Regions from separate parts of the Clostridium fessum genome, predicted to be linked through region 3. Evidence: predicted binding sites of a transcription regulator. Region 3 holds the regulator's gene; each other region holds the start of a gene.

Region 1 (10,296 bases), on a different contig from region 3:
GTACCGCAGATTGCAATACCCAGATCGGCTTCGCCGGAAACAACTGCACGGCCTACCTTCTCTCCGTAAACTGGATAATCACAGCTCTCGCTGCTGTCTGTACCCAGATTTAACACTTCGATTCCTTTTTCTTTCAGGAAATCCACAATAATGTTCTTCAGTTCTACCGCCGAATGGTCATTTCCAATCGCAATTTTCATCTCATCTTCTCCTCATCTGACTGACTTCCGGAACAAATGATATAGTCCGGTCATTATGGAATCATTTTAGTAAAGTTGCCGGGCAATGTCAAGACTGTGAAAATCTCAGAAATACATAAAAAGAGCGCAGAGGAAGCTCTTTCGCACTTCTCCGCGCCCTATTGTTTCTTCTATATAATAGTTATAAATCCGCCGTAAGACGTTTTCCGCTTACGCGCTATGGACAGCCGAAGCCGTCAGCTTGCCATCCGAAAGCCCGATCTCTATCGTATCGCCCGCACGGACGCCGTCCGCCAGAATCAGCTTCGCTGCCAGTGTCTCAACGTTCTTCTGCAGGTACCGTTTCAGCGGTCTTGCACCGTAAACCGGATCGTAGCCATTTTCAATGATGAAATCCTTTGCCTCGTCCGTCAGGGCAATCTTTAACTCCTTATCCGCCAGACGTTTGTTGACATCTGCAATCAGAAGCTCAATGATGCCTCCGATGTTGCCTTTCGTCAGCGGCTTAAAGAGAATAATCTCATCCAGACGGTTCAGGAACTCAGGACGGAAGTGAGCTCTCAAGTCATGCATAACGGAGCTTTCCGCCTCCGGCTTGATCTGTCCCTTTTCATCGATGCCGTCCAGCAGATACTGGGAACCGATGTTGGAGGTCATAATCAGGATCGTATTCTTGAAATCGACAGTTTTGCCGGTCGAATCCGTGATACGTCCATCATCCAAAACCTGCAACAGGACGTTAAATACATCCGGGTGCGCTTTCTCAACTTCATCGAAGAGGACAACGGAATACGGTTTGCGCCGTACTGCCTCGGTCAGCTGACCGCCCTCGTCATATCCGACATATCCTGGCGGCGCTCCGATCAGACGGGAAACGGAATGTTTCTCCATGTATTCACTCATATCGATACGAACCATGTTGTTCTCATCGTCAAACAATGCCTCCGCCAGCGCTTTTGCAAGCTCTGTCTTGCCGACACCGGTCGGACCTAGGAACAGGAACGAACCGATTGGTTTCGTCGGATCCTTGATGCCCGCTTTGGAACGGATAATCGCCTCCGTTACCTTGGTAACGCCCTCATCCTGTCCGATGACACGTTTATGCAGCAGTTCGTCCATATGCAGAGTCTTGCTGCGCTCGCTCTCGGTCAGTTTGGCAACCGGAATACCGGTCCACTTCGAAATAATCCGGGCAATCTCATCCTCGGTGACACTCTCATGTACCAGACTGAGATCCTGATTTTTCACTTTTTCTTCCTCTTCCGCCAACTGTTTCTGCAGTTCCGGCAGCTTGCCGTACTGGAGTTCAGCCGCTTTGTTTAGGTCATATGCCTGCTGCGCTGCCTGAATCTCGCCATTTACATGCTCAATCTCTTCACGCAGTTTGGACAGCTTATCAACGGAAGATTTTTCATTCTCCCACTGGGCTTTCTGGGTCGAAAAGCTGCTCTTGAGCTCTGCCAGTTCTTTCTGCAGTTCTGCCAGGCGATCCTGACTTAAGCGGTCAGTCTCTTTCTTAAGCGCAGCCTCTTCAATCTGCAGCTGCATGATACGTCTCGACAGTTCATCCAGCTCCGCCGGCATTGAATCCATCTCTGTCTTGATCATCGCACACGCTTCATCAACCAGGTCGATCGCCTTATCCGGAAGGAAACGATCCGTGATATAACGATCCGAGAGGATTGCCGCCGATACAAGCGCAGAGTCGGTAATCTTGACCCCGTGGTAAACCTCATATCTCTCTTTCAGACCACGCAGAATGGAAATCGTATCTTCTACGGTCGGCTCATCAACGTGAACCGGCTGGAAACGACGTTCCAGAGCTGCGTCTTTTTCGATGTATTTACGGTACTCATCCAGGGTCGTCGCACCGATACAGTGCAGTTCACCTCTAGCCAGCATAGGCTTCAGCATATTCCCGGCGTCCATCGCGCCCTCGGATTTGCCCGCGCCGACGATCGTATGCAGCTCATCGATAAACAGAATAATCTGTCCCTCGCTCTTCTTGACCTCGTCAAGCACCGCTTTCAGTCTCTCTTCGAACTCGCCGCGGTACTTCGCGCCCGCCATCAGAGCTCCCATATCCAGGGCAAACAATTTCTTGTCCTTCAAGCCCTCCGGGACATCGCCGCGCACGATACGCTGTGCCAGTCCTTCGACAACGGCTGTCTTACCGACGCCAGGTTCACCAATCAGAACCGGGTTGTTTTTCGTCTTTCTGGAGAGAATCATAACCACGTTACGGATCTCACCGTCACGGCCGATGACCGGATCGAGCTTCTGATCTCTCGCACGTTCCACCAGATCGTAACCGTATTTATTTAAAGTGTCATACGTTGCCTCCGGATTATCGCTGACAACACGCTGGTTGCCGCGCACTGTCGAAAGCGCCTGCAAAAAGCTCTCTTTCGTAATGCCGTAGAGACGGAACAGTTCCTTGACCGCCTTATTCGGCTGTTTTAACATCGCCAGAAATAAGTGCTCGACGGAAACATACTCGTCCCCCATCGCCTTGGCTTCGTCCTCCGCGTTCACCAGCACCTTGTTGGCATCGTTGGAGAAATACACCTGACCGCCGGATACCTTCGGCAGCTTTCCAATCGCCTGCTGCACCTCATCACGGAACTGGTCGCCCGAGATTCCCATCTTTGTTATTAATTTAAAAATCAAGCTGTCTTCCACAGTCAAAAGACTGTACAGCAAATGTTCCTGATCAATCTGCTGGTTTCCATATTCATACGCCAGCTTTTCCGTATTTTGAACGGCTTCCAGAGACTTCTGGGTAAATTTACTGATATTCATAAACCTGCCTCCTTTCGAACAATCTGTGAAAACCTTTTGGTCTTCTTTTGTTCTAGCAGTAATATAACACTTGTTATTAGCACTGTCAAGAGGAGAGTGCTAATTTTTTATGAATAATTTGTGAAAACATTTTAAAAAAAACGGCACACCGCATTCTCATCACTAAGTAACGAGAATGCGGTGTGCCGCTTTTCAAATCCTATTTTGTAAAATATTTCTCTTTAATGATCTCCACCGGCATCTGCTGTCCTGTCCAGAGTTCGAAGGATGCAGCTCCCTGATAGAGAAGCATGTACATACCGTTGCTGGTCTTGCAGCCTGCCGCTTTTGCTTCGCGCAGTAAACGGGTCTCCTGCGGGTTGTAGATGACATCGAATACGAACAGGTCTTTATGGAACATCGTTGTATCAGTAATGATCGTATTGTCCGTCTTCGGAGCCATGCCGACGGAAGTACCATTTACCAGAATCGCGCTGTCTGCGATGGACTGGCGCAGGATCTCCGGATCGGAGTAATCATGCAGGGTTACCTTGCACCCTGTGCGCTCGTTCAGTTTCTTTACAATCTCCTCGGCTCTCGGATAGAACGCGTCCTTAACGTTAAATACGTTAATTTCTGCCACTCCGTCTAAAGCTGCCTGTACAAGAATCGCGGTTGCGGCGCCGCCAGCGCCTAAAAGCGTCATTTTCTTGCCAATGATGTCTACACCATTTTCTGCAACTGCACGCATAAATCCGACGCCATCGGTCGTATAAGCAGTCAGAACACCGTCGTCGTTGACAATCGTATTGCAGGCGCCGGAAATCTCGGAAGCCGGTGAAACCTTGTCTGCCAGCTTGCACATGATATTTTTGCCCGGCATCGTGATATTCCAGCCGCGCGCGCCCATCGTCCGCAGTCCCTCAACCGCCTGCGGCATCTTACCTTCCGGCACATCAAATGCCAGATATGTATAATCCAGACCTAACTGGCTGCACGCCTCGTTGTGCATCTCCGGCGAAACACTGTGTGCGACCGGGCTTCCCAGTAAACAAAGTAAACCTGTGTGTCCTGTGATATGATTCGACATCTTTTTCCCCTTTCGTTTTCTCTGTCAGAACTTTCTGAGCAGTCACATTATTTAAACTTCTTCACCTGTGCAATGATCTCCTCGCAGATCTCATTCGCTGATTTTCCATCGGTCGCGATCACAATATCCGCTGCCGCTTCATACGCCGGTCTGCGCTTCTCCATCAGCTCGGAAACATATTCCACTGTCTTATTATTTTCCAGAAGCGGACGGTCATGGTTCTCTTTGACACGCTCCAGAATCGTCTCCGGCTTCGCGGTCAGAAGTATAATCTTGCCGCTCTTTCGCATCTCCTGTACATTGATCTCGCGCATCGCTACGCCGCCGCCGCAGGATACAATCTTGTTCTTCTCGTTTCCTACCTCTTTAAGCAGGTTTGTCTCCTCGTTGCGGAAATATGCCTCGCCGTGCAGATCGAAGATCTCGGAAATGCTCATGTTGTTCTTTTTCGCGATCATTTCATCCATTTCCACCACATCCATCGCAAAGGTGTTCTGCAGTGCATTCGAAACGGTGCTCTTTCCAACTCCCATAAATCCGATCAGGAAAATATTGAATCCAAACAACTCATGGGACTGGATCCGTTTGCTCCGGTAGAGGACGCTGTCGTAAACTGCCATGATTGACTTTTTGTATTCATAATCATCCAGCTTCGCAAGCATCTTGCTCTTCTTGCGCTCTTCCTCCTCTGCCTGGTAAATCGGAAGTCCGTTTTTCTGTTTATAATTTGTAATCTCCTGGATAATCTGGCAGCGCATCCGCAGGGCATCGATCAGAATCTCGTCGCACATGTCCAAATCATTTCGCAGCTTCTTTAATTCATCCATCTGTCTCATCCTTCTTCACTTGTATTCATTCAGATCACTTTTGCACTTTACATTGAAAGTGTGTTTTATTATTATACCCGAATCAGGATATGAACGCAAGTGCTAATGAGGAATAGCAGGTATAACTGTGGGGGCTATCGTTTAATTAGATTCCCAGCTTCTCCTTCATGTAATCCACCGGTGTTGATTTTCCTGTATACAGTTCAATCGCGATCAGCGCCTGGAACAGCATCATGCTCATGCCGTTGTATACGCGGGTGCAGCCAGCTTCTTTGGCCTGCTTCATCATCACGGTCTCACGCGGTGCATATACCGTATCAGTTACGATCAGATCCTTGCGGAAATAGGACGGATCCGGGATATTGGACAGATCCTCCAGCGGGTGCATACCAACGCCGGTTGCATCACAGAAAATGTCTGCTTCGTGCATTTTCTCTTTTAAGAGTGCCAGATCGCCCAGGTCATGCATCTCGGCCTTGCAGTTAGAGTTCTTGTTGATGATGTCAACGATCTCCTCTCCGCGTGCATAGAACTTATCTTTAATATTGAAGATATGCAGCTCTGCAATGCCGTCCAGTGCGCCGCGTACTGCGATAGCGGTCGCTGCACCGCCGGTACCGATGAGAACCATCTTCATTCCCTTGAAATCAATGCCTTCTTCCTTGATTCCCTGCCAGTAACCCATACCGTCAGTGTTGTAACCCTTCAGGTATCCGGTTACATTGCCGTCTTTGTCACGGGTGTTGACTACAGTGTTGATCGCGCCGCACAGCTTTGCAGCCTCGTCTACCTCATCCAGATATTTGTGAACGACGGTCTTGTTCGGCATGGAGATGTTGGAACCCAGCATCTTCAGCGCACGGATACTCTCAACCGCTGCTTCCAGGGTATCGTTGTCTACCTCGAACGCAAGCTGGATAACATCGTCGCCATTCTTGTCATAGGCAAGGTTGTGGGTGGTCGGAGACTGTGTATGACGGATCGGGTAAGCCATTAATCCTACTAATTCGGTATGTCCTGTAATGTTTGGCATGATAATTTCCTCTTTTCTTCTCTATTTTTATAATCAAATAAAACGATATCATTCGTTCAGCGAACAGTCAGAATCTTTCAAATGCAATATTCAATTTCTTACTCCAACGGTGCCAGCTCTAAAAATCCTCTCGCTTCCAGCACGTTCAGAATCGCACGTCCTTCCATCGTTCCCTCCATGATACGGCGGGCGCGGACGGAATCTCCGATCGGGTAAATGAATGTATCTGTGTTGTCAAATGCCTCTTCAAGCTGTGCCAGAATCGGATTGTTGGCGCGCATTCCCAGACAGTTGAAACCGAGGTCAAAGTTCAGATCCTCGATCGTGCCATCCGGCAGCTTCACGGTAAATGCGTTTTCTTTGACTTCCTGCAGCGCAGTATTCACATACTCTTTCACACCATATTTGTCGTGTGTCTCACGCATGGAACATTTTGTGATCGGATCTGCCAGCATACCAATCTGCGGGAGCATATCCACGATGGTACACTTCGCGCCGCGCGGTGCGAAATACTCCACAACATCCAGGCCAACGGAGCCGCCGCCGACTACAACCACTTTTTTGCCCTTGCAGAAATCATCCGGGTATTCTCCGGCTTTTACTTTCTGAATCATCTCGAAAATGGTATCGACATGACCGGCTGCGATGTTTTCCTTGAGTCCCTTGATCGGCGGAACGACTGGAACGGAACCGGTTGCGTTGACAATGATATCCGGCTTGAACTGTTTGATCTTGTCCACGGTTGCCTCGCAGTTCAGAAATACATACAGATTTTTCAGTCTCTTCGCACGTGCTTCCAGATATTTCGGGAAGTCTTTCATACGGTTCTTGCTTGGCAGGTCGGAAATGAAGGTGGAAAGTCCGCCTAATTTACCACTCTTTTCTAATAAGAATACGTTGCATCCAACCTCGGCTGCCGTGCAGGCTGCTTCCAGACCGGCTGTACCGCCGCCGACTACAACTACGTTGCAGTTTTTATTGACTTTCAGCTTCTTGTAGATATCGCCCTCCGGAACAGCCGGGTTGACGGTACAGCGGATCGGACGGTTGACGCCGATTCGGTTTCCCGCACAGCCGACGTTACAGGAGATACATTTACGGAGAATCTCCTCCTCGCCGTTCTGCACCTTGCTGACCCAGTTCGGCTCTGCAATGAGTCCGCGTCCCATGCCGACAATATCGACATCGCCGCTCTCCAATACTTTCTCAACGACCTCCGGATCGCGGTAGTTGCCCGCATTGATAACCGGTTTACCAAATTTATCCTTCACGGCTCTTGCCATGTAGGAACGCCAGCCATCCGGCAGAAAGTTCGAGTCAATCTGATACTGTAAGGACGGGTTCAGACCGCAGGATACATCGTACATATCTACGTACTCATCCAGATATTCGAGGTATTCCAGTGTGTCTTCCAGCGTGTTGCCGCCCGGCACGCGCTCTTCCGCAGAGATACGGACGATGATCGGGAACCACGGACCTACATTTTTCCGCACCTCTTCCAGAACCATCTTCGGGAAACGGAGACGATTCTCGACGGAGCCGCCGAATTCATCGGTTCTTTTGTTGTAATACGGGGAAATAAACTGACTCATCAGATAAGAATGACCGCAGTGGATCTCAATCGCATCAAATCCGATCGCCTGTACACGTTTCGCCGCCTCGCCGTATTTTTTTACGGTCGTCAGGATCTCTTCCTTTGTCATCGGACGCGGAATCTCGCCGCCTGCCTTGGTCGGGATATTGGAGGAAGACACCGTCTCCATACCGGTTCTGGCAGAGGATGCAGAAGCACCCGCATGGTTGACCTGAATCGCTACCATCGCGCCATTCTTGTGAAGATTCTCGACTAACTGATAATAACGCGGCATAAAGCTGTCGTGATCGATGCGGATCTGGCTTGTGCCATTGGAACCAACCGGATATTCAATATTGGCATTCTCCAGAATAATCAGACCAGTTCCTCCCTTGGCACGCAGGGAATAATAATTCATATGGCGGTTGCTCATCTCACCGCTCGTCTCGCCATAGTTAGTACCCATCGGCGTCATGGCAACACGGTTTTTGATCGTCATGCGCTTAATGGTAATCGGTTCAAAAATTTTTGGGTATTTGCTCTTCATGATGAAATTCTCCTTCTCCATTGCATGAGAGGCATCCCTGTGTTTGTGACACTTTTATCATAACCGTTTTGCTTAAAAATTAACAATATCTTTCAAGTAAATTTTCAATACGTTTTTGCTATCGGTTTCCCTTTCCGCCTGCAGACCGTCCTGACGCGCCTGCTGTTTCATATATTCAATAAAGCGTTCCACCGCCGGAAGCCGGTAGCGTTCTTTCATCCAGAACATAAAAATCTGGTGATAAATGTCCAGATTTTCAATCGGATGAATGCAGACTCCCTGAGAAAGCTCCAGAATATCCGTGCGCGGCATCAGTGCGATGCCAAAACTCTCCCGCACCAGCGCGACGATCGAATATTCGTCCGGACACTCCACAATGATGTCCGGCTGAATGTTGTATTTCGCATAGAGCGCGCGGGTGCGCGTCCCCATCCAGGAGTCCTTATCGTATCCAATTACCGGATACCGGTTCAGCTCCGCAAATGGAATACTCTCCCGCTCTGCCAGCGGGTGATCCTTCGGCGTGATGATGACAAGCTTCTGGTTCGCCACCGGGAAAAATTCCATGTCATCCTTTTCCAGACAGCCGCCAAAGCCTACATCTAATTCACCCGTTTTTACCTTTTTTGCAATCGCCGGTGTGTGATTCTGCCAGAAATTAAACACAACCTTTTGATTTTCCGGCTGTTCTAAAAAGAGCTTGACCCGGTGCGGGATATAGTGACCGGCCAGTGGAAAGACATAACCGATGTCGATCTTTCCTCCATCCATCGAAATCTCCCGCATTTTTCCGACCGCGATGTGGCAGTCTGTGAGAATCCGGTCCGCGTACTCCAAAAACATCCTCCCCGCCTTCGTCAGGGTCACCCCGCGTCCTTCTTTTTCAAAGAGCGTCACGCCCAGCTCATTTTCCAGTGATGCCATTGACCGGCTCAGGGATGGCTGTGATATATATAATTCTTCCGCCGCCTGATGATAATTTTCCAGATTCGCTATCTTCTGAAAATATAAAATCTGATTCAATGTCATTCCTAACGTCCCCCGTCTTTATGTATCTTCGTATTAACTCTTCGCAATATCAGCCGTAAATGCATCACACCAAACTTCCATAATCGTTACTGTTCACGCATACGTGCCCAGTAACGGAATTTGCCGTGGCTTCGCATTTAAATACGGCAAATTCCTGCTGCCACCACGTTTTCTTACGGCACTTTCGGTTCCAAAAGTGCCTACCCGTGAACAGTAACCCATAATCATATTTATAACACATTAATGCTTAAAATGCATTGTTTTTTTGCTATAAAAGTATTAGACTTCGGCTATAATAATTATTAGAATAAAGGCATCAAACGTGTTATTTTTCTAACACTAAAACAGAACTTTTTATATCGGCATCTCCTTTGTGTTTGTGACAGAACATCAGCCATCATCCGCCCGGTTTCCGAAACGGCAGCACGACAGGCGGATCTTGAATTAAGGAGAAAATCATGAACAAGAAATATCTGCCAAGTGCACTTATCATGTACTTAAACTACTTTATCCATGGCGTCGGCTGTTCGATTCTCGGACAGGCAGTCATCAAGGAAGCGCTTGCCGCAGCCTGGGGCGTTGAGGCAATGGCGATCACCGCGATTTCCGCTGCTTTAGGACTCGGACGTCTGATTGCACTTCCATTTGCCGGACCACTTTCCGACAAACTGGGACGCCGAATCTCAACCGCCATCGGCAGCGCCTCCTATGCGGTTTACCTGATTGGACTTGCCTTTGCATTCAGCGCCGGACAAAACGGCGGCTACCAGATTGCTTATGTATGCGCGATCATCGGAGGTATCTCCAACTCGTTCCTTGATACCGGTATCTATCCGGCGGTTGCCGAGATTATCAGCAGTGCTCCGGGTGTCGCTACCATGGGGATCAAATTTTTCATCGCGATCGCGCAGATGCTTCTGCCGTTCGTACTCGGTGTTGCTGTGACAACCACCGCCACCGGCATGGTATCTTACAATCCGTTATTTATCGGATGCGGTATTATTTACGCTGTTTTATTTGTACTTATTTTCCTGTTCCCGCTGCCAGATTCTGAGCAGAAGGCAGAGGGCAAATCCGAGGGACTCATCGCCAGCTTAAAACACACAAATTTTTCGTTTGAGTCCATCGCCATGATCGTGATTGGTTTCACCTGCACCGGTACCTTCCAGTTATGGTTAAACTGCGCGCAGAACTTCGCAAAAGAAAATGCAGGCTG
Region 2 (10,296 bases), on a different contig from region 3:
CTTTTTGCCACGGCGGTACTCGTCATTGTCCATACATGGAAGATCGTCATGAATCAGGGAAGATGTATGAATCATCTCGATCGCCGCCATCAGCGGCTCAATCTCTTTTCCCTGACCGCCAAACAGACGGTATACCTCACGCATTAGAATCGGACGAAGGCGTTTGCCGCCTGCCTTCACACTGTAATTCATCGCTTCAAAGATCGTTTTCTGATGCCCTTCCTCTGCCGGAAGATAAGAATATACAATCTCTTCCGCTTCTTTGACTGCCTGTGCCAGCCGTTCCTTTGCATTTTCCATCTCTGTCACGCCTCCGTCTCCTCGCCGTTTACGACCATAATCTGTTTTTCAACCTTATCTATCTTTTCACTGCAGGCGCGGACCAGACGCATTCCCGCCTCATACGACGCAAACGATTCTTCCAGCGTGCTGCGGCTGTCCTCCAGCGTCCGCATAATGCCATCCAGACGGTCAAACATTTCCTCGATCGAAAGTTCTTCCTTATTTTCTTCCATCGATCCTGCCTCCTGTTTTATCTAATATACTCTCGGAATCTTTCCTGAAAGAAAACGTGTTCTCAAATCTCTCTGTTATGATTCACACGCAACACAATGAACCACTTTTTTACCCAGGCAGGTTTTCCTGATAAACCTCCCGGATCTCTGCCTCCACGCGTCCATCTGGCAGACGGACGGTCAGAGTATCCCCAGCTTGCAATCCTGTCACTGTCTCCACACGTTTTCCATCTGCATCCGTCACGAACCCATATCCGCCGCTTATCTTTTTTAACGGGGAGAGACCATCCATCCGGCTGCACACCAGTTCCAGACGATGGCGCAGATCGGACACCTTTTTCTCCATCTGGCGCGCCATCTTAACTCTCGCATCTTCCAGATACTGCCGTCTCTCATTTAACTGGCTCTGCGGACTGTGAAGCTGCAGGCGCAGACGAAACTGCTCCAGACGATAGGCATACTGCTCCGCCTTCTGCTCCATCCGCTTCGTCATCTGCTGTGCCGCCGCTATGCACTGCTGCTCAAACAGGTGGTAATCAAAAACCGCCAGTTCTGCCGCCGCCGAAGGAGTCGGGGCACGCAGATCCGCCACATAGTCCGCGATCGTAACGTCTGTCTCATGCCCGACCGCCGAGATTACCGGCGTCCGGCACGCAAAAATCGCCCGCGCCACACTCTCCTCATTGAACGCCCACAGATCCTCAATCGAACCTCCTCCGCGCCCGACGATCAGCACATCCAGATGCAGCGCATCCAGGGTCTGGATCGCCCGCACGATACTCGGCGCTGCCCCTGCTCCCTGCACCAGTGCCGGGCAGAGGACAAGCTGCACGTAAGGGTTCCGCCGTCCCGAGATATTGATAATATCCCGGATTGCTGCGCCGGTGCTAGCCGTCACGATACCGACCGTTTTTGCATACTTTGGGATCGGCGTTTTATATTCCGGGGAAAACATCCCCATTTCTTCTAATTCATTTCTCAGTTTTTCAAAGCGCCGGAATAAATCGCCCGTGCCGTCCAGCGTGATCTCGCTGGCATAGAGCTGGTATCTTCCATCCCGCTCATACACTTCGATACTGCCCTTGACGACCACCTGCTGTCCTTCTTCCAGACGGAACGTAAGTCCCTTCCGCCTACTGGCAAACATAACTGCCTGCATCGCTCCCAGACCGTCTTTCAAGGTAAAATAAATATGACCGGACGTATGATATTTGCAGTTAGAAACCTCGCCCTTGACCGAAATCCGGTTCAGGGCAAAGTCCTGTGCGAACATATTCTTAATGTATGCATTAACCTGCGAAACCGAATATACGCCAGCCATCGCTTATACCAGCTTCGCTAAAATGCCGTTGATAAATGCCGGTGAATCATCGCCGCCGAACTTCTTCGCCAGCTCGACCGCCTCATTGATCGCTACCTTCTCCGGTACATCGTCATCGTGCTTGATCTCGTATAATGCCAGGCGCAGGATCGTCAGTTCCACCTTGCCCATACGGCGGGTAGTCCATCCCTGTGCAACCCCATCGATTGCCTTGTCAAGCTCCGGAAGCACATCCAGAATCTTCTCAACCTTGCTCTTTACGTATCCGCCGTCAAAGGTGTCTAACATCGGATTATGGATGATATCGCCGATTCCGCTCGGAACATCGTCCTCCTCTTTCGGCTCTGTAAAATATACATCCACCTGCTCCTGCATCTCATCCGTCGGGTAAAAATCCGCACAGAAAAGCAGCTTAAAGCAATGTTCTCTCAGTTCTCTTCTGGTCATACTAATCCTCCTGTTACCTGTTTCTATCCGTCTGATACGCCCGATTTGCTGCCTCGGTATCGCAAATATCCCTTTCGTAATCCGCTGCAATCGTTTTCTGAATATCCACAGTCTTTCCTGCATAATTGTTATATTTCTACTATTCTAATGTATCATTATACCGTATCCCCGGTTTTTTCACAAGAGTTTGAGAAAAAGAATCCGCCAAAGTTACTGTTCACGGGTAGGCACTTTTGGAACCGAAAGTGCCGTAAGAAAACGTGGCGGCAACAAGAATTTGCCGCATTTAAATGCGAAGCCACGGCTAATTCCGTTACTGGGCACGTATGCGTGAACAGTAACCCGCCAAAAAAGCGGCATCCCTGCTGAAGCAGAAACGCCGCTTTTATATCGTTTACAATCTTATCGATTGCTTATGCTATCCAATTTTTATTCATCCACGCTGTAGTTCGGAGCCTCTTTTGTGATGTGGATATCATGCGGATGGCTCTCTTTTAAGGATGCTGCGGAAATCTTGATGAAACGTCCGGTCTCCTGAAGAGTCGGAATATCCGATGCGCCGCAGTAACCCATACCAGCACGCAGACCGCCGAGCATCTGGAATACGGTATCTTCTACCATTCCCTTGTATGCAACACGTCCTTCTACACCCTCCGGAACGAGTTTCTTCGCATCGCTCTGGAAGTAACGATCCTTGCTGCCGTTCTCCATCGCTGCGATGGAACCCATGCCGCGGTATACTTTGTATTTTCTTCCCTGGTACAGCTCAAAAGTTCCCGGGCTCTCATCACATCCTGCAAACATGGAACCCATCATGCAGACGCTGCCGCCTGCTGCGATCGCCTTCGTCAGATCGCCAGAATACTTGATACCGCCGTCTGCGATGATCGGAATGCCGTACTCTTTGGCAACTGCGTAGCAGTCCATAACAGCGGTGATCTGCGGAACGCCGATACCTGCTACGACACGGGTCGTACAGATGGAACCCGGTCCGATACCAACCTTGACCGCGTCAACGCCTGCCTCGATGAGAGCTTTTGTTGCCTCTCCGGTCGCTACGTTACCTGCTATTACCTGCAGATCCGGATATGCTTCCTTGATCATTCTGACACAGTGAAGAACATTCTCAGAATGTCCATGTGCAGAGTCGAGAACAACTACGTCTACTTTTGCTTTCACCAGGGCTTCCACACGATCCAGCACGTTTGCAGTGATACCTACTGCCGCGCCGCAGAGCAGACGTCCCTGTGCATCCTTTGCAGAGAACGGATACTTGATCTGTTTCTCAATATCCTTGATAGTGATAAGACCCTTGAGGTTAAAATCCTTGTCCACGATCGGAAGCTTCTCGACACGTGCCTTGGCAAGAATCTTCTTTGCCTCCGTCAGGGTGATGCCCTCCGGAGCGGTAACCAGATGCTCAGAAGTCATGCACTCTTTAATCTTCTTGGAGAAATCTTCCTCGAACTTGAGGTCACGGTTTGTGATAATACCAACCAGTTTTCTTCCCTCTGTGATCGGAACACCGGAAATCCGGAACTTGCCCATCAGCTCATCCGCATCCTTTAATGTATGCTCTGGGGATAAATAAAACGGGTCAGTGATTACACCATTCTCAGAACGTTTTACTTTATCGACCTCCTCAGCCTGCGCCTCGATCGACATGTTCTTGTGAATAATACCAATTCCACCCTGTCTTGCCATTGCAATCGCCATGCGGTGCTCTGTAACCGTATCCATGCCGGCACTCATCAGGGGGATGTTCAGCTGAATCTTCTTGGTCAGATGTGTCGTCAGGTTTACCTGATTCGGAATAACCTCAGAATAGGACGGCACAAGCAGGACATCATCAAATGTAATGCCATCGCCAATAATCTTACCCATTATATTACCCTCACTTTCGTAAATTTTAAACACTGGACATTGAAAACTGTCTGATGTTAATAATTGATTTTAGCAAGTTTTTTGAAATATGTCAACCGGAGAATAAAGGGGTTGACGATAGAATTTACTTACGCCATTTAATTAGTGTATCTTATAAATAATACCAATCAGATAAGTATTAATAATGCAGTCATCCTTAGCCTCATTTCCCTGCCAATTTTTTCACCAAAAAAGAAGGACTGCCACACCTTCGCATAGCAGTCCTTCTCTCCCCTGGCAGCTGCCTGTCAGAGATTCTTTCTATAAATTACCATTTTTATTTTCTACATTCGATACTGCATCTCTGATGTAACATCTTCCGCCATTTTCCGGCTCTCTTACTTACATCATGCCGCCCATGCCAGCGCCTGCTGCCGGACCTGCCGGTGCATCTTCTTTGATGTTGGCAACTGCAGACTCGGTTGTAAGCAGGGTAGATGCAACGCTGGTTGCGTTCTGCAGGGCACTTCTGGTTACCTTTGCCGGATCCAGGATGCCTGCTTCTACCATATCTACGTATTCCTCATTGTAAGCATCGTAACCTACGCCTACCGGGGACTCTTTTACCTTGTTGATGATAACAGAGCCTTCCAGACCTGCGTTTGCTGCGATGTGGAACAGCGGAGCTTCCAGAGCTTTCAGGACGATACGGCCGCCGGTCTTCTCGTCGCCTTCCAGTCCGTCTACTACCTTCTGAACTTCTGCTGCTGCGTGAACATATGCAGATCCGCCGCCTGCGATGATGCCTTCTTCAACAGCTGCCTTTGCTGCGGACAGGGCATCTTCCATACGCATCTTAGCTTCCTTCATCTCAGCCTCGGTCGCTGCACCAACACGGATAACGGCTACGCCGCCAGCCATCTTAGCCAGTCTCTCCTGCAGTTTCTCACGGTCAAAATCAGAAGTGGTTTCCTCAATCTGAGCCTTAATCTGAGCCACACGGTCTGCGATGGCTTTCTTATCGCCGCAGCCATCTACGATGATGGTGTTCTCTTTCTGAACCTTAACGGATTTCGCACGACCAAGCTGGTCCATGGTGGTATCCTTTAATTCAAGTCCCAGTTCCTCGGAAATAACAGTACCGCCGGTCAGGATTGCAATATCCTTTAACATTTCTTTTCTTCTGTCGCCGTAACCCGGAGCCTTCACACCAACAACGGTGAAAGTACCTCTCAGCTTATTGACAATCAGGGTGGTCAGCGCCTCGCCCTCAATGTCCTCAGCGATGATGAGCAGCTTGGAACCAGACTGTACCAGCTGTTCCAGCAGCGGCAGAATCTCCTGAATGTTGGAGATCTTCTTATCGGTAATTAAGATGTACGGATCGTCCAGAACGGCTTCCATCTTCTCCATATCAGTTGCCATGTATGCAGATACATAGCCACGGTCAAACTGCATGCCTTCTACCAGATCAAGCTCAGTCTTCATAGTCTTGGACTCTTCAATGGTAATAACACCGTCTTTGGAAACCTTCTCCATCGCGTCTGCTACCATCTGGCCTACTTCCTCATCAGCGGAAGAGATAGCAGCGACTCTTGCGATATCTGCCTGGCTCTTAACGTCCTTCTTCATGCCTTTGATTGCCTCTACGGCTGCATCTGTGGCCTTCTTCATACCCTTTCTCATGATGATCGGGTTAGCACCTGCTGCCAGGTTCTTCATACCTTCGTTGATCATCGCCTGGGCCAGAACGGTTGCGGTTGTAGTACCATCACCAGCTGCATCGTTGGTCTTGGTTGCTACTTCCTTCACCAGCTGTGCGCCCATGTTCTCAAACGGGTCTGCCAGCTCGATCTCCTTCGCAATGGTCACACCATCGTTGGTAATGAGCGGAGCACCGAAGGATTTATCCAGAACTACGTTTCTGCCTTTCGGTCCTAATGTAACTCTTACGGTATCTGCTAACTGATTTACGCCCGCTTCCAGGGCTTTTCTGGCTTCTACGCCATATTTAATTTCCTTTGCCATGGTTATCAACCTCCATAATTTTCTTGAATAAACGTTCCGATCGGCATCTGTCTTCCAGACATCCTGCCCATCGATTAACCGATAACAGCCAGAATATCATTCTGTTTTACAATGACATATTTCTCATTGTCCAGCTCAACTTCTGTGCCTGAGTATTTCGAATAGATAACTTTATCGCCAACCTTTACCTGCATCGTGATTTCTTTTCCATCTACCACTCCGCCAGGACCAACCGCGATTACCTCTGCCTGCTGCGGTTTCTCTTTTGCCTGACCCGGAAGAACGATACCTGATTTGGTCGTCTCCTCTGCAACTAACTGCTTTAATACAACTCTGTCAAATAATGGTGTTAACTTCATTATTGGCTCCTCCTTATCCATCCAAATTTATTCCATCTGATTGCTTTTCTTTCGTAATCAGATATGTATCTTCTTCTTACGAAGTATGTTATAACACGTTCTGTTAGCACCGTCAAGTGTTGAGTGCTAAAATTTTAGTAAATTTTACGGGGAGAACTGAAATATTCCATTTCTCCCCGTTCTATTAATTGCTCTCCTCAAATGCCTTAATCGCCGCAACCGTTTTCTCATAACACTCTTTTACCGATGCAAAATCTGCCTCGTATCCGGTCAGTTCTCTGCCTCTCAGTTTTTCGGTCAGCGCTGCGCTTACCTCATAGAAGGCATCAAAGCCCAGGTTCAGACAGATTCCTTTCAGGGTATGTGCCGCGCGGAATGCTTTCTCCGCATCCTTTTCTTTTAATCCATCCTCCAGATCCTGAAAGCTGGAATCGCTCAGAAACTTGATGGCAAATTTTTCCACCAGCGCCACACCTCCAAAGCGTTTCTGAACTCCTTCAAAATCCCCGCCCATTTCTTTGTAGCATTCCTGAATTGTCATGACAGCCTCCTGTTATTTCTCTTCCTCAGTTTTCATACGGCTCAGCTCCTCGCCCGCAGTTCCATACTCTTTTTCAATCGCCTGCGTCACCGCGCCGAAAAACTTCTTCTGTGAATTGTCATAATGTTCAAATTTCTTATTTTTTCGCTCCGGATCACTCATCTCACTCCGGTATGCTGCCTCCTGCAGCTCCTTTTTAATAGGATCCTGAATCTCACACAGGCACTCAAGCAGGAGCGGGTTAAATGTACCACACTCTCCGTTGCAGATCATCTGCACCGCCTCCTCATGAGAATAAGCCTTTTTATAGACGCGCTCACTTGTCAGCGCATCATACACATCCGCCAGCGCCACCACCTGCGCTGAGATCGGGATCTCCTCCCCTTTTAGACCATCTGGATATCCTTTTCCATCATAGCGCTCATGGTGCCAACGGCAGATCTGGTACGCCACTTTCATCAGCGGCTCATCCTCATACATCTGAAGATTCGCAAGCATGTCCGCACCGATCACTGTATGTTTTTCCATGATCTTACGCTCCTCCGGCGTCAGACGACCCGGTTTATTCAAAATCTTCTCGTCAATTCCGATCTTTCCGATGTCATGCAGGGATGATGCCGTGCTGATCAGCATCCGGTTCGACCAGGACAAGGGATATTTGTCCGTCTTCTTGACGAGCTGTTCCAGAATCATCGTCGTCAATATATTAATATTGAGTACGTGCATACCGCTCTCGCCATTTCGAAATTCCACGATCTCGCTCAGAACACTGATCAGCATCCGGCTATTCTTCTCTTTCTCAAAAACCTGGTTCGTCACCATTGCCACCAGGCGGCGCTGTTTCGCATACAATTTGATCGTATTTAAGACACGCCGGTGTACAACCTCCATATCGAACGGGCGCTTGATATAATCAGAAACTCCCCACTCATACGCCTGCTTGATGACCTCGCCCGAATCTTCGCCCGAAATCATGATAACCGGGATATCCCCGATCAGGTTGTTGCGGTTCATGTATTCCAGAACCCCGAAGCCGTTCATCCCCGGCATGACGATATCGAGAAGAATCAGGGAAATCTTCGTCTCATAACGGTTCAGCATGTCGAGACATGCTGAACCATTTTCTGCCTCCAGAATCTCGAATTCGCCTTTCAGCATTTCTGAGAGAATCATACGGTTCATCTCCGAATCGTCCACGATCAAAATGCGGTAACGACTCGCATTGCGCCGCCCGGCTGCCACGATCTCCTCCGGTGTCCACTGTCCATCTTTCTCAGTCACAATCATGTTCTTGGAGGTCTTCGCCTGATACATAAATTCGTCCGCCCGGCACATCGCCTTCCCGACTGTCTCCCCGTTCGTCAGCGTACCGCCGATGCTGACTGACAATTTCAGTTGCGGATATCCTTCAACACTCATGTTGCAGATCAGATCCTGTATCCGATGCAGCTTCTCAACAAATGCCTCCAGACTGATGCCCGGCATCACAAGCAAGAATTCATCCCCGCCATAACGCACCAAGCGGTCCGTCTTACGGATACAGCTTATAATCGCCGCCGACACCGTCACCAGCACTTTATCGCCCGCCACATGCCCATATATATCATTGTAGGTCTTAAAATCATCCAGATCGAGCATCGCGATACCGGCATCCATCCGCTGCTCTTTTAACTGATCTTCAAAATATCTCCGGCTGTAGCTCCTCGTCAGTGCATCCGCATACAGCTCGCGCCTGTAGTGTGCAAATTTCTTAACGAGTGCTTCTCTTCCCTCTGCGTCAAGAAGTGTCTCATCATCCAGACAGGAAATCATCTCCACCACACAGGGAACTCCATCCACCTCCAGATACTTCGCGATGACCTGATACATCTTCAGACCGATAAATTCAAGCTTCATGCACTGTCCCTTCATCGCAAGCGCGCGCTGTGCCGCACAATTCTCACAATTCTTTCCTTTTTCCCAGAACGAATAGCATTTGCAGTCCTCGGATCGGAGTTCCCCGTTCCTCACGTCCATCTTATGGAGTAGATCTTTATCTAAAATACGTACAACCGTAAATATCCTTTCCATCTGTGCAATCATTTGTTCCAATTCCTGCGCCGTCATCTTTGTATTCAAATTCATCATTTTATTTTTATCACCACCTAGCAAATATATAATTTTATTCTACATGATTTCCGGTATGACAACAAGCATTTTTCTCATGCTTCCTGTACATAATTACCGCCCCTGTGTTACTGTTCACGCATACGTACCCCGTAACACGTGATTCACACACTTCCCGCTGTTCACAAAAGATTCCCTTTATTTTTTAGGCGTTTCGTATTACAATAAGGATATCGAATCGTATAGAGAGGAGTATCAACCATGGCAAAAAAACATTTTGGTAAATTACTGACACTGGCAGCTATCGTCGGCGCTGCAGCAGCTGGTGTTTCTTACGTCTTACAGTATAAATCATTCCACAAGGAACTGGATGAGGATTTCCACGACTTTGAAGATGATTTCGATGATTTTGACGATGCCGGCGATAAAGAAGCTTCCAAGGCTTCTGATACAGCTGCCTCCGAACGCAGCTATGTTTCCTTAAATCCGGAGAAAAAGGAAGCTCCGGCTGAGACTCCAGAGGAAACTTCTGAACATTCTGAGGAAAGCGAAAAAGCTCCGGCTGATGCAGATGTCTCTTCCGAAGAACCAGTCAAAACAGAAACCGTCCGCGCAGATGCTCCGGTTTCCGAGGACGGCGAAGCTTCTTCCGAGAAAGAGGATTCCGACGCAGCCCCGGATGACAGCACAACCGTGACGGTTGAGGAAATCACAGAATAACACAGGAGGATTCTTTGCATGATACAAAGTCTTCTCCGCGCGATGGAACTTCTGGAACTTTTAAAAGAAGCCAACCACAAATATTCCATCGCAGAACTTTCCGAATCAACCGGGCTTCCGCCCAGCACAATCCACCGGATTTTGCAGACATTTTGTGAAAAAAAATACGTGATCCGCGATGAACACGCGCACACCTACCAGCTTGGTCCCGCCCTCATCTCTCTCGGTCGGGCGGCGGCTGACAATGTGCGGATTCAGGATGCGGCGCTTCCGATTCTCAAGAACCTCTCCTACTGTACCCGTGAGGATTCCTATCTGATCATCCAGGTTGGCGACAAGGGACTGGTACTTGACAAAACGGACGGTCCGAACCACCTCAAGGTCGTCGAAGAATTT
Region 3 (10,296 bases):
TAGACTGGGGCTTCATGCATACCGGCAGCTGGGGAGAAAATATCAGTTAGAAGAACATACGTCGATGAGTCGTTGGGATGTGTATCAGAAAATGGAATGTCTGTGCGAAACGGATTGGACATTTGATATAGCGATATCGGGATTGGAGGTGTATAAAGCTGGAATAGGAAAAACGGGAGTAACAGAGGAGGTGTTAAAAGCGTAAAATACGATAAAAATTAGTATTGGATAAAAATGGATAATGGGAAAATGCGTACCGTGTAAGATAAGGTTGGTTGGTGAAAAATAGTCTTGCACGGTACGTTTATTTCTATGAATTTTCTATGAATTTCAATTTTCCTCTGGACAAACAAGATGAGTTAGTGTATACTAACTTCATCAGCAGTTAGACAGAGCTAACTTTCGGAGGATAAAATATGAGTGTTGTAATTGTAGGTGGTCATGACCGCATGGTCAGCCAGTACGTGAAAATCTGCAAATCATTTAACTGTAAGGCAAAGGTATTTACACAGATGACGGCGGATTTCGGCAAACAGATCGGAGCGCCGGATCTGCTTGTACTCTTTACAAGCACCGTTTCCCATAAAATGATTCGGACGGCGGTTGATGGTGCAAAGGGAAGCCGGACAGAAGTTGTCCGCTGCCACACCAGCAGCAAAACCGCGTTGGAAGAAATTTTGCAGGAACACTGTGCAGCTTGCTAAGTATTAGATGAAAAATATGAAAAAACAGATTGTATAGTATAGGGGCATCCGCCGGGGAACTGTTCACGGGTAGGCACTTTTGGAACCGATATATTGTTCAATATGGTTTGAAATATTCTTCCAAGTATGGTATTCTAATATATAATATTATGGTAACTGGTCGGAAGCTTGGGCAGATGATTCTGCGGGAGACGGGGAGGCACGAAGCCAGACCGGTTATGTGTTAGAAGTTTGGAGGGAATCACTTTGAAAATACAGCAGTCAGCAGAGGATTATCTGGAAACGATTCTTATGTTAAGCTATCGCAAGCCGATGATCCGTTCGATCGATGTAGTCAATGAGCTGGGGTATTCAAAACCAAGTGTCAGCGTTGCGATGAAGAATCTCCGCGAAAATGGTTATATTTCGATGGATCATGAGGGATATATCACTCTGGAGCCGTCGGGGCGGAAGATCGCGGAGATGATTTATGAGCGTCATACATTGCTGACAAAGCTTTTGGTAGCGTTGGATGTGCCGAGAGAGGTGGCAGTGGAAGATGCCTGCCGCATTGAACATGTGATCAGCCCGCAGAGTTTTGAGGCAATCAAAGAATTTGCAGCCGCGCATCTGGCAAAGATCGAGGAAGCAAACCGGACAGATGAGCCGGAAAAATAGATGGCTGTTTAAGGTTCGGACAGTTATATTCTCATCATAAATTTATAATTGCAGAGGACACGGAAGAGAGACCGCACGCGTGAACGTGGCGGTCTCTTTTTTCATAGGAAATTGCGTCCTAGGAAATTGCGTCCTATGAAACAAAAAACGCTCCGCGAGGATGTGTACTCGCGCGAAGAAGCTTTTCTGTAACTGTTCAGTAGGTCTGCGCATTTACACTTTTCTCAAATAAAAGCGATCAGGCGTTGAGCATCTGCACCGAAAAATCATTAAAAGTACCCAGAACCGCCAGCGTGTAGCTGTAACCGCTGCGAAGCCGGATATTCGTGTTGACGATGGCGAAGCCCGGATTGCTCCGGCGGTAGACGGTCAGCTGGTAGATGCCGGGGATGATGTGCATGTAGCGCGTATAATTCATGTAATCCAGATCGGATACGACCAGACGTCCGTTCAGGTATATATCGATCGGTTCGCGGATGGAGGCGGCATTGTAAAAACGCAGGTGCGCGATCTCTGATGAGGTGGAAAAGAACGGCGAGAGAATGCCCCAGGTCCAGAGCGCGCCATTTGGAGATGGCTTCCAGTTGGAACCGCCGCAGTTTATGCAGCCACCGGTGTTCGGGCTGCCATGATTATTGGACGGCAGGGTGGGCATCACATCCCCGTATGGTCCGAAGCCCGGAGATACCTGAAGATCATTGGATGAGCTGTCCGGATATGTTAAGATAACAGGAGGCTGAGAACTAAATCCAGACTGTGCCGTATCACTGGTTCCAGCTGCTGCCGCATCCGTCTCCGGTGCCGCCGCCGGAGTCGTGTCAGCATCCCCCTCAGGCACTGCTGCTGCATCGTAGTTGTATGTTTCCATAAAAAGATACCTCTTTTCATATTGGCTATATTGCAGTATATGAAGAAGAAAAAAGGAGAGTTACTATTTGCAGGCAGGAATTTTCTGGACTGAAAATCCTGTTCGATACTGTAGAAAAGTGTATTTTGCCGATCTGGAATGCGGAGCATCGGCAAAATTCAGTTATAGTTTACATGATTTGGTGAAAGGTCAAGAATGAAGAAAATAAAAAAGAGACTCGAATCTCGAATCTCTTTCCAGTGACCTGTCCGGGAATCGAACCCGGGTTTACGCCGTGAGAGGGCGTCGTCTTGACCGCTTGACCAACAGGCCATATTTAATTTTATTCAATCGAGGCGACGTGATTCGAACACGCGACCTCTGCGTCCCGAACGCAGCGCTCTACCAAACTGAGCCACGCCTCGATATGATTTTCTCGCTTTTGAAGCGGTGCTCATCAGCGACTCCTATATACTATCACGCCTTCAAAAAAAATGCAAGCGTTTTTTTGAAAAAAATTGAAAAAGTTTTAAAAAATTGAAAAAACCCTTTAAAATCAATATTTTCACGCTTTTAACTTATATTTCGAAATTATTATGAATAACGTAAGAAAGCGAAAGGATGATTAAAGTCTTGCTAAGGATGCGCCGAAACTCTTTTCATTTTGGATAAAAAGAATAAAATGGGGAACAAAGCATAGTGAGCTTGCATTGAAAAATGAATGAGTCAGGAGGAATTAAGTATGAACATCATCGCAGCCATCTTATTTGGAATATATGGAGTGATCGGAGGCGTGAGTACCGTCGTATGTACCGTAAGCATTCCGGGTATCATTATTTGGAAAATTTACCGGAAAACGAAATATCATAAGGCGCTGACGGATTAAGTAAAATAAGGGTAACTGTTCAGTAGGTCTGTGCATTTACTGCGCTGACCGTACGAAAACATGGGCTAGCAGGCAAAAATCCCATTGCCGTAGGCAATTTTTAATGGATTTTTGCGCGTGACTGTGAAGGTACTGAACAGTTACAAATAAGAATTATAAAAAAAGGGTCTTGCAGGTAAAAGATTTTCTATCTGCAAGACCCTTTTTTGCTTAAAATTAATGTAATTATCGGACAATATAGACATCGGCGCTTCTCTTTCCATACTGCAGTGCCTGACTGTGGGAATTGAAGAAGATGTCCAGTTTGTTTCCGCGGATGCCGCTGCCGCTGTCCTCAACGGTATAGACAACGCCGTTGATGCGGAGTTTAGTTCCGAGTGGGAATACGCGCAAGTCGGCGGAAATGGTATGTCCTGCCTGTGGAATGGTGCCGGATTTAGTGCGGTTCTTTCCGCCACGGCAGCATCTGCGGCAGCTGCAGTAAGCAGTTGTCGTAAATCGTCCGGCGTAGATTTCAGCAGGTGCCTCTGCTTCCTGTGCCTCGGCAGCAGCATTTGTGTCAGTATTTTCAGTCGTTGCAGCTTCGTCAGCGTTCTCTGCCTCCACTTGTGCAGACTCATTTGAAAATGCAGCGACTTCTGCCTCGGAAGAGTTCGTATCAGCTGCTTCTTCCGCAGCAGCGTTTGTCTGCTTTCTAATCAGCTCCGGATCGGAAGCCGGACCAGATGGTGTCTGGGCTGCTTCGGTGGAAGTGCCGTTTGTTTCTTCACCGGCTGCCGCATCTATTTGGGAGACAAGCTCGGTTCCGGCATCTGTGGCTGCCAGTGTATTCATGGTGCCTGCCATGAGACAGACCAGGCTCATTGCCGTTGTGGCAAGTCCGCGCCGCATGGTGTTCATCATATTCATCAAATAAAAACCTCTCATTTCAATTTAGATTCATTTGTCTCACCGCAACGATTGTGTATCTCACAAATATTGCAATGCGTTTACAAATGTTATAATTTGTTACTATTATATTACAAAAATGTTAAATGTCAAGCCGGAGAGCCGGAAATAGGGCTCTGGGAGCGGTCGGAGGTTCGACAAGCCGAAAGCTTGTTCGGACGCAAACAGGAAAGCGGGTGAGTGAGTTTCTACCTATAGAAAGTGTGAAAATCAGCGTGCCTAAAAACAGGGTATGCAGAATGAAAAATTTTATTCGAAAAAAGAAGAAAAAAATTTTTTTAAAAACCGAAAAAAATCATTGACAAATACTTGCGTAAGTAATATAGTATGAACTGTAGATATTAGCACTCTGATAGATTGAGTGCTAACAGAAAACTTCCAGAGCGGGTTTAAGAGACCGGCGGAAGCGGATGCACGGAAGGAGAGATTGGATGGAACTGGATGAGAGAAAAGAAAAGATTTTGAAAGCGATTATCCAGAACTATCTGGAGACCGGAGAGCCGGTTGGTTCCAGAACGATCTCCAAGTATTCCGATTTGAAACTCAGTTCGGCGACGATTCGAAATGAGATGTCGGATCTGGAAGAACTGGGATATATCATTCAGCCGCACACATCGGCAGGCCGGATTCCTTCGGATAAAGGATATCGTTTCTATGTAGATCAGTTGATTCATGAGAAAGAGACGGAGGTCACGCAGGTGCGTGATATGGTCATCCAGAGAGTGGATCGGGTGGAGCTTCTGTTAAAGCAGATGGCAAAGCTTTTGGCAAGCAATACGAATTATGCGACGCTGATCAGCGGACCGCAGTATCACCAGACGAAGATCAAGTTTATACAGCTTTCCAGAGTGGAAACCGGGAAACTCCTGATTGTCACTGTTTTAGAAGGCAACATTATCAAGAACTCGATTGTGACACTTGATGCGGAACTGACCGATGAGGACATCCTGAATCTGAATATTCTTTTAAATAGCGGTCTCAACGGATTGACGATGGAGCAGATTAATCTGGATGTCATTACCCGGATGAAAGGGCAGGCAGGTGAGCGCAGCCACATCGTGGATGTGGTACTAAGCGAGGTGGCCGAGGCGATTCGTTCCGGCGAGGAAGATTTACAGATTTACACAGAAGGTACGACGAACATTTTCAAATATCCGGAACTGAGCGATGGTGCGAAAGCCAGCCAGCTCATCGGGACACTGGAGCAGAAAGACCTCTGGAGAGAGATTCTTACCGAGGACGATGCGGACAGCGATAAGAAAAATGAGATTCAGGTCTACATCGGAAGTGAGACACAGGTGCAGTCGATGAAGGACTGCAGTATCGTTACTGCCAATTATGAATTGGGGGACGGACTTCGGGGAACGATAGGAATCGTTGGACCGAAACGAATGGATTATGACAAAGTTGTATCGACCCTGCGCTCATTAAAGAGCCAGCTCGATCAGACATTCAATCATAAAGATACCGAGTAGCACGGATGTGCAAAATAAAGAGGTGAGAGACATGGCAAAGACAGAGATAGATTCCAAAGCAGCCGAGGCAGCAAATGAGGAGCAGGTAAAAGAAACAGAAACCCAGGCAGAAGCTGAGGCAGTGAAGGAAAAGGAAGCTTCTTCGGAAGACGCACAAGCGCCGGAGGGAGAAAAAGAGAAAAAAGGATTTTTCTCCAAAAAGAAGGATAAGAAAGATGAGCAGATCGAGGAGCTGACGGATCGCCTGAAGCGCACGATGGCTGAATTTGACAATTTCCGAAAACGAACGGAGAAAGAAAAATCAGCGATGTATGAGATTGGCGCAAAGGACATCATCGAGAAGATTCTCCCGGTGGTGGACAATTTCGAGCGTGGTCTGGCGACCATCCCGGAGGGCGAAGAAAAAAGTGCTTTCGCCGAGGGCATGGATAAGGTTTACAAGCAGCTCGTAAAAACACTGGGTGATGCAGGTGTAAAGCCAATCGAAGCGGTTGGTCAGCCATTTGATCCGAACTTCCACAATGCAGTGATGCATATTGAGGATGAAAACCTGGGTGAGAATGTGGTAGCCGAGGAGTTCCAGAAAGGCTATGTATACCGCGACAGCGTGGTTCGCCACAGCATGGTAAAAGTGGCAAATTAAAATAGGTAACACGTAAACAGCTGGCACCCAGAATTCGGTGCTGGTGGTTGATTTGATATAATATAGACAGACAGGCGGCAGAATTTAACTCCCATGGGGAGAAAGAGAACTGCCAGAAAAAGATAATTTCAGGAGGAAATAACTATGAGCAAGATTATCGGTATTGACTTAGGTACAACAAACAGTTGTGTAGCCGTTATGGAAGGTGGTAAACCGGTTGTTATCGCAAATACAGAAGGTATCCGTACCACACCGTCCGTTGTGGCATTTACAAAGACAGGCGAGAGACTGGTCGGCGAGCCGGCAAAGCGTCAGGCAGTTACCAACGCTGAGAAGACCATTTCTTCTATCAAGAGACACATGGGCAGCGACTACAAAGTAACCATTGATGACAAGAAATATACGCCGCAGGAGATTTCCGCGATGATTCTGCAGAAGCTGAAAGCAGATGCAGAGAGCTACTTGGGCGAGAAGGTAAACGAGGCAGTTATTACTGTTCCGGCTTACTTCAACGACGCACAGCGTCAGGCAACCAAGGATGCAGGTAAGATCGCTGGTCTGGATGTAAAGAGAATTATCAACGAGCCGACGGCAGCAGCGCTTGCGTATGGCCTTGATAATGAGAAAGAGCAGAAGATCATGGTATATGACTTAGGTGGCGGTACATTCGATGTTTCCATCATCGAGATCGGTGACGGCGTTATCGAGGTTCTGGCAACCAACGGCGATACACATCTGGGCGGCGATGATTTCGATAACCGTATTACCCAGTGGATGATCGACGAGTTCAAGAAAGCAGAGGGTGTAGACCTTTCCGCTGATAAGATGGCGCTTCAGAGACTGAAAGAAGCAGCTGAGAAAGCGAAAAAAGAGCTTTCTTCCGCAACTACAACCAATATCAACCTTCCGTTCATCACTGCAACCAGCGAGGGACCGAAGCATCTGGATATGAACCTGACCAGAGCTAAATTTGATGAACTGACCAGAGACTTAATCGAGAGAACCGCAATTCCGGTACAGAACGCACTGAAAGATGCTGGTATCACTGCTTCTGAGTTAAGCAAAGTACTTCTGGTAGGTGGTTCCACACGTATGCTGGCAGCACAGGAAGAAGTAAAACGTCTGACTGGTAAAGAGCCGAGCAAATCCTTAAACCCGGATGAGTGCGTAGCAATCGGTGCAGCTATCCAGGGTGGTAAGCTGGCTGGCGATGCCGGTGCCGGTGATATCCTTCTTCTGGATGTAACTCCGCTGTCCCTGTCCATCGAGACTATGGGTGGTGTAGCAACCAGACTGATTGAGAGAAATACCACAATCCCGACCAAGAAGAGCCAGATCTTCTCTACCGCAGCTGATAACCAGACCGCTGTTGATATCCACGTTGTACAGGGCGAGAGACAGTTCGCAAAGGACAACAAGACACTGGGAACCTTCCGTCTGGATGGCATTCTTCCGGCAAGAAGAGGTGTTCCGCAGATTGAGGTTACCTTCGATATTGATGCAAACGGTATCGTAAATGTATCTGCAAAAGACCTTGGTACAGGTAAAGAGCAGCACATCACGATTACCTCTGGTTCCAATATGTCCGATTCCGATATCGACAAGGCAGTCAAAGAGGCAGCTGAGTACGAGGCACAGGATAAGAAGAGAAAAGAGGGCATCGATGCAAGAAATGAAGCTGACTCCATGGTATTCCAGACCGAGAAGGCTCTGCAGGATGTAGGCGATAAGATCGATGCAAACGATAAAGCAGCCGTAGAAGCTGACTTAAATGCACTGAAAGAAGCTATCAACAAAGCTCCGATCGACCAGATGACCGATGCACAGATTGATGAAATCAAGGCTGGCAAGGAGAAACTGATGAACAGTGCACAGGCACTCTTCAGCAAGGTTTACGAGCAGGCACAGGCAGCTGGCGCAGCAGGAGCACAGGGCGGTGCTCAGGGTGCAGCTGATGCAGGAAGTGCACCGCACGACGATAATGTAGTTGACGGCGACTTTAAAGAGGTATAATATAATAGGCAGCCATTTTTCAAAGAAAAATGAGCGGATTACGAATGCTTTTGAGGATTGCGGGAGCAGGTAGTGCGGAGCAATCCGGGGCATCGGGGTATCAATAGAAAAACGCAGTGAGGGGCTGTCGCAGGAATCTGCGGCAGACCCCCATTTGTAGGTTTTGGGGTAACTGTTCAGTAGGTCTGCGCATTTACTGCGCTGACCGTACGAAAACATGGGCCAGCAGGCAAAAATCCCATTGCCGTAGGCAATTTTTAATGGATTTTTGCGCGTGACTGTGAAGGTACTGAACAGTTACGTTGTGGGAAGATAAATAGATACGATAGAAACTCTGCCGGATGCGGTCAAATGTACCGGCGGATTTTGGGAAGGAAGAGCTGAAATGGCAGAGAGTAAGAGAGATTACTATGAGGTCTTAGGCGTCCCGAAGGATGCGGACGATGCGACACTCAAAAAAGCATACAGAACCCTGGCCAAAAAGTATCATCCGGATGCAAATCCGGGCGATCAGGCGGCAGCCGATAAATTTAAGGAAGCATCGGAGGCGTACAGCGTACTGAGTGATCCGGAGAAGAGACGTCAGTATGATCAGTTCGGTCATGCGGCTTTTGACGGCGGTGCAGGCGGCGCTGGCGGATTCGGTGGTTTTGATTTCAACGGCGGCGATATGGGAGACATTTTCGGAGATATCTTCGGAGATATTTTTGGCGGCGGACGCAGCCGCGGCGGCAGAAGCAACGGACCGATGCGCGGCGCAGATGTGCGTACCAGTGTGCGGATTACTTTTGAAGAAGCGATCTTCGGCTGTGAAAAAGAGCTGGAGTTAAACTTAAAGGAAACCTGTGAGAAATGTCATGGAACGGGTGCAAAACCGGGAACCCAGCCGCAGACCTGTCCGAAATGTAACGGTAAAGGCAAGATCATGTACACGCAGCAGTCGTTCTTTGGTCAGATTCAGAATGTACAGACCTGTCCGGATTGTAACGGAACCGGAAAGATCATCAAGGATAAATGCCCGGATTGCTACGGAACCGGCTATGTAGCGAAGAGAAAGAAGATCAAAGTGACGATCCCGGCAGGTATCGACAACGGTCAGATGCTGCGTGACCGCGGCAATGGCGAACCGGGTACCAACGGCGGTCCGCGCGGAGATCTGCTGGTAGAAGTAGTGGTATCCCAGCACCCGATCTTCAAGCGTCAGGATACAACGATCTACTCAACCGTGCCGATCTCCTTCGTGAAAGCAGCACTCGGTGGTCCGATCCGCATCAAGACGGTGGACGGCGAGGTAGAGTATGAGGTCAAACCGGGAACCCAGACAGATACGAGAGTCCGTCTGAAAGGAAAAGGTGTTCCGTCCCTGCGTAACCGCAACGTGCGCGGCGACCATTTCGTGACGCTGGTGGTACAGGTTCCGGAGCGCATGACCGAGGCACAGAAGGAAGCGCTTCGCAAGTTTGACGATGCCATGAACGGAATTGCACCGGAGGGCGAGAAACATAAGAAGAAAGGACTGTTCGGAAAGCTGGAGAAATAGAATACGGACAGGACAAAAATAGAAAAGAGCTGTCGGGCTGACATAAAAATGCGGCGCGGCAGCTCTTTGTTTCTGTTTCATAGAAAATTACGTCCCATTACGCGTTCTGTAACAGAATATAGTTACTGTTCACGCATACGTGACCAGTAACGGAATTTGCCGTGGCTTCGCATTTAAATACGGCAAATTCCTGCTGCCACCACGTTTTCTTACGGCACTTTCGGTTCCAAAAGTGCCTACCCGTGAACAGAAACGTAACAGAATATACCAGAAAATGACAGAGTTTTGTAAGTTGACTTCCGTTTAAAACTTATATACAATAGGACGATGGAGGACCAGCAACACAGATAGCATGGATTTTTGTCAGAAAAATATGCCAAATGATAAAACCATTACTTGAATGGCAGGTCCTTCCGGGAATAGGAACCCGTATTGGATTTTTAAAGGGAGAATAGGAAGATGACAGATAGAAACGGGAATTTGAATAAAAATTCACGTTCCGGCAGCCGCGAAGATGGGCGGGAGCCGGTGAGACGAAATACGGCGATGAACAGCCGGGAGATTATGCTGGAAGATGAAGATT

The links. The regulator HrcA, encoded in region 3, represses chaperone genes, less so after heat shock. The targets are predictions, from matches to a motif close to TGTTAGCACTCNNNNNNNNNGAGTGCTAACA.
Region 1: a site for HrcA is predicted at 3,077-3,107, ahead of clpB (ATP-dependent chaperone ClpB). Genes of this name have one in related genera too.
Region 2: a site for HrcA is predicted at 6,635-6,665, ahead of PG862_RS05190 (co-chaperone GroES). Genes of this name have one in related genera too.

What each region holds. Positions count from the first base shown of each region.
Region 1 is NZ_JAQEQF010000008.1:63,706-74,001, forward strand. Features, by position in the region: gene rpiB (ribose 5-phosphate isomerase B) at 1-200, opposite strand, end outside; gene clpB (ATP-dependent chaperone ClpB) at 411-3,002, opposite strand; gene aroE (shikimate dehydrogenase) at 3,202-4,071, opposite strand; gene PG862_RS10975 (shikimate kinase) at 4,119-4,898, opposite strand; gene PG862_RS10980 (quinate/shikimate dehydrogenase) at 5,044-5,934, opposite strand; gene PG862_RS10985 (oxidoreductase) at 6,030-8,051, opposite strand; gene PG862_RS10990 (LysR family transcriptional regulator) at 8,124-9,080, opposite strand; gene PG862_RS10995 (MFS transporter) at 9,539-10,296, shown strand, end outside.
Region 2 is NZ_JAQEQF010000003.1:139,650-149,945, reverse strand. Features, by position in the region: gene PG862_RS05220 (polyprenyl synthetase family protein) at 1-300, opposite strand, end outside; gene xseB (exodeoxyribonuclease VII small subunit) at 306-515, opposite strand; gene xseA (exodeoxyribonuclease VII large subunit) at 625-1,836, opposite strand; gene nusB (transcription antitermination factor NusB) at 1,840-2,283, opposite strand; gene guaB (IMP dehydrogenase) at 2,713-4,167, opposite strand; gene groL (chaperonin GroEL) at 4,549-6,174, opposite strand; gene PG862_RS05190 (co-chaperone GroES) at 6,249-6,533, opposite strand; gene PG862_RS05185 (Hpt domain-containing protein) at 6,718-7,074, opposite strand; gene PG862_RS05180 (diguanylate cyclase) at 7,087-9,201, opposite strand; gene PG862_RS05175 (hypothetical protein) at 9,442-9,900, shown strand; gene PG862_RS05170 (IclR family transcriptional regulator) at 9,919-10,296, shown strand, end outside.
Region 3 is NZ_JAQEQF010000004.1:127,505-137,800, forward strand. Features, by position in the region: gene PG862_RS06905 (glycyl-radical enzyme activating protein) at 1-205, shown strand, start outside; gene PG862_RS06910 (DUF2325 domain-containing protein) at 417-704, shown strand; gene PG862_RS06915 (metal-dependent transcriptional regulator) at 951-1,361, shown strand; gene PG862_RS06920 (DUF4397 domain-containing protein) at 1,600-2,229, opposite strand; tRNA gene PG862_RS06925 (tRNA-Glu) at 2,470-2,541, opposite strand; tRNA gene PG862_RS06930 (tRNA-Pro) at 2,560-2,633, opposite strand; gene PG862_RS06935 (hypothetical protein) at 2,951-3,094, shown strand; gene PG862_RS06940 (3D domain-containing protein) at 3,320-4,003, opposite strand; gene hrcA (heat-inducible transcriptional repressor HrcA) at 4,474-5,517, shown strand; gene grpE (nucleotide exchange factor GrpE) at 5,549-6,160, shown strand; gene dnaK (molecular chaperone DnaK) at 6,305-8,173, shown strand; gene dnaJ (molecular chaperone DnaJ) at 8,559-9,713, shown strand; gene PG862_RS06965 (L,D-transpeptidase family protein) at 10,173-10,296, shown strand, end outside.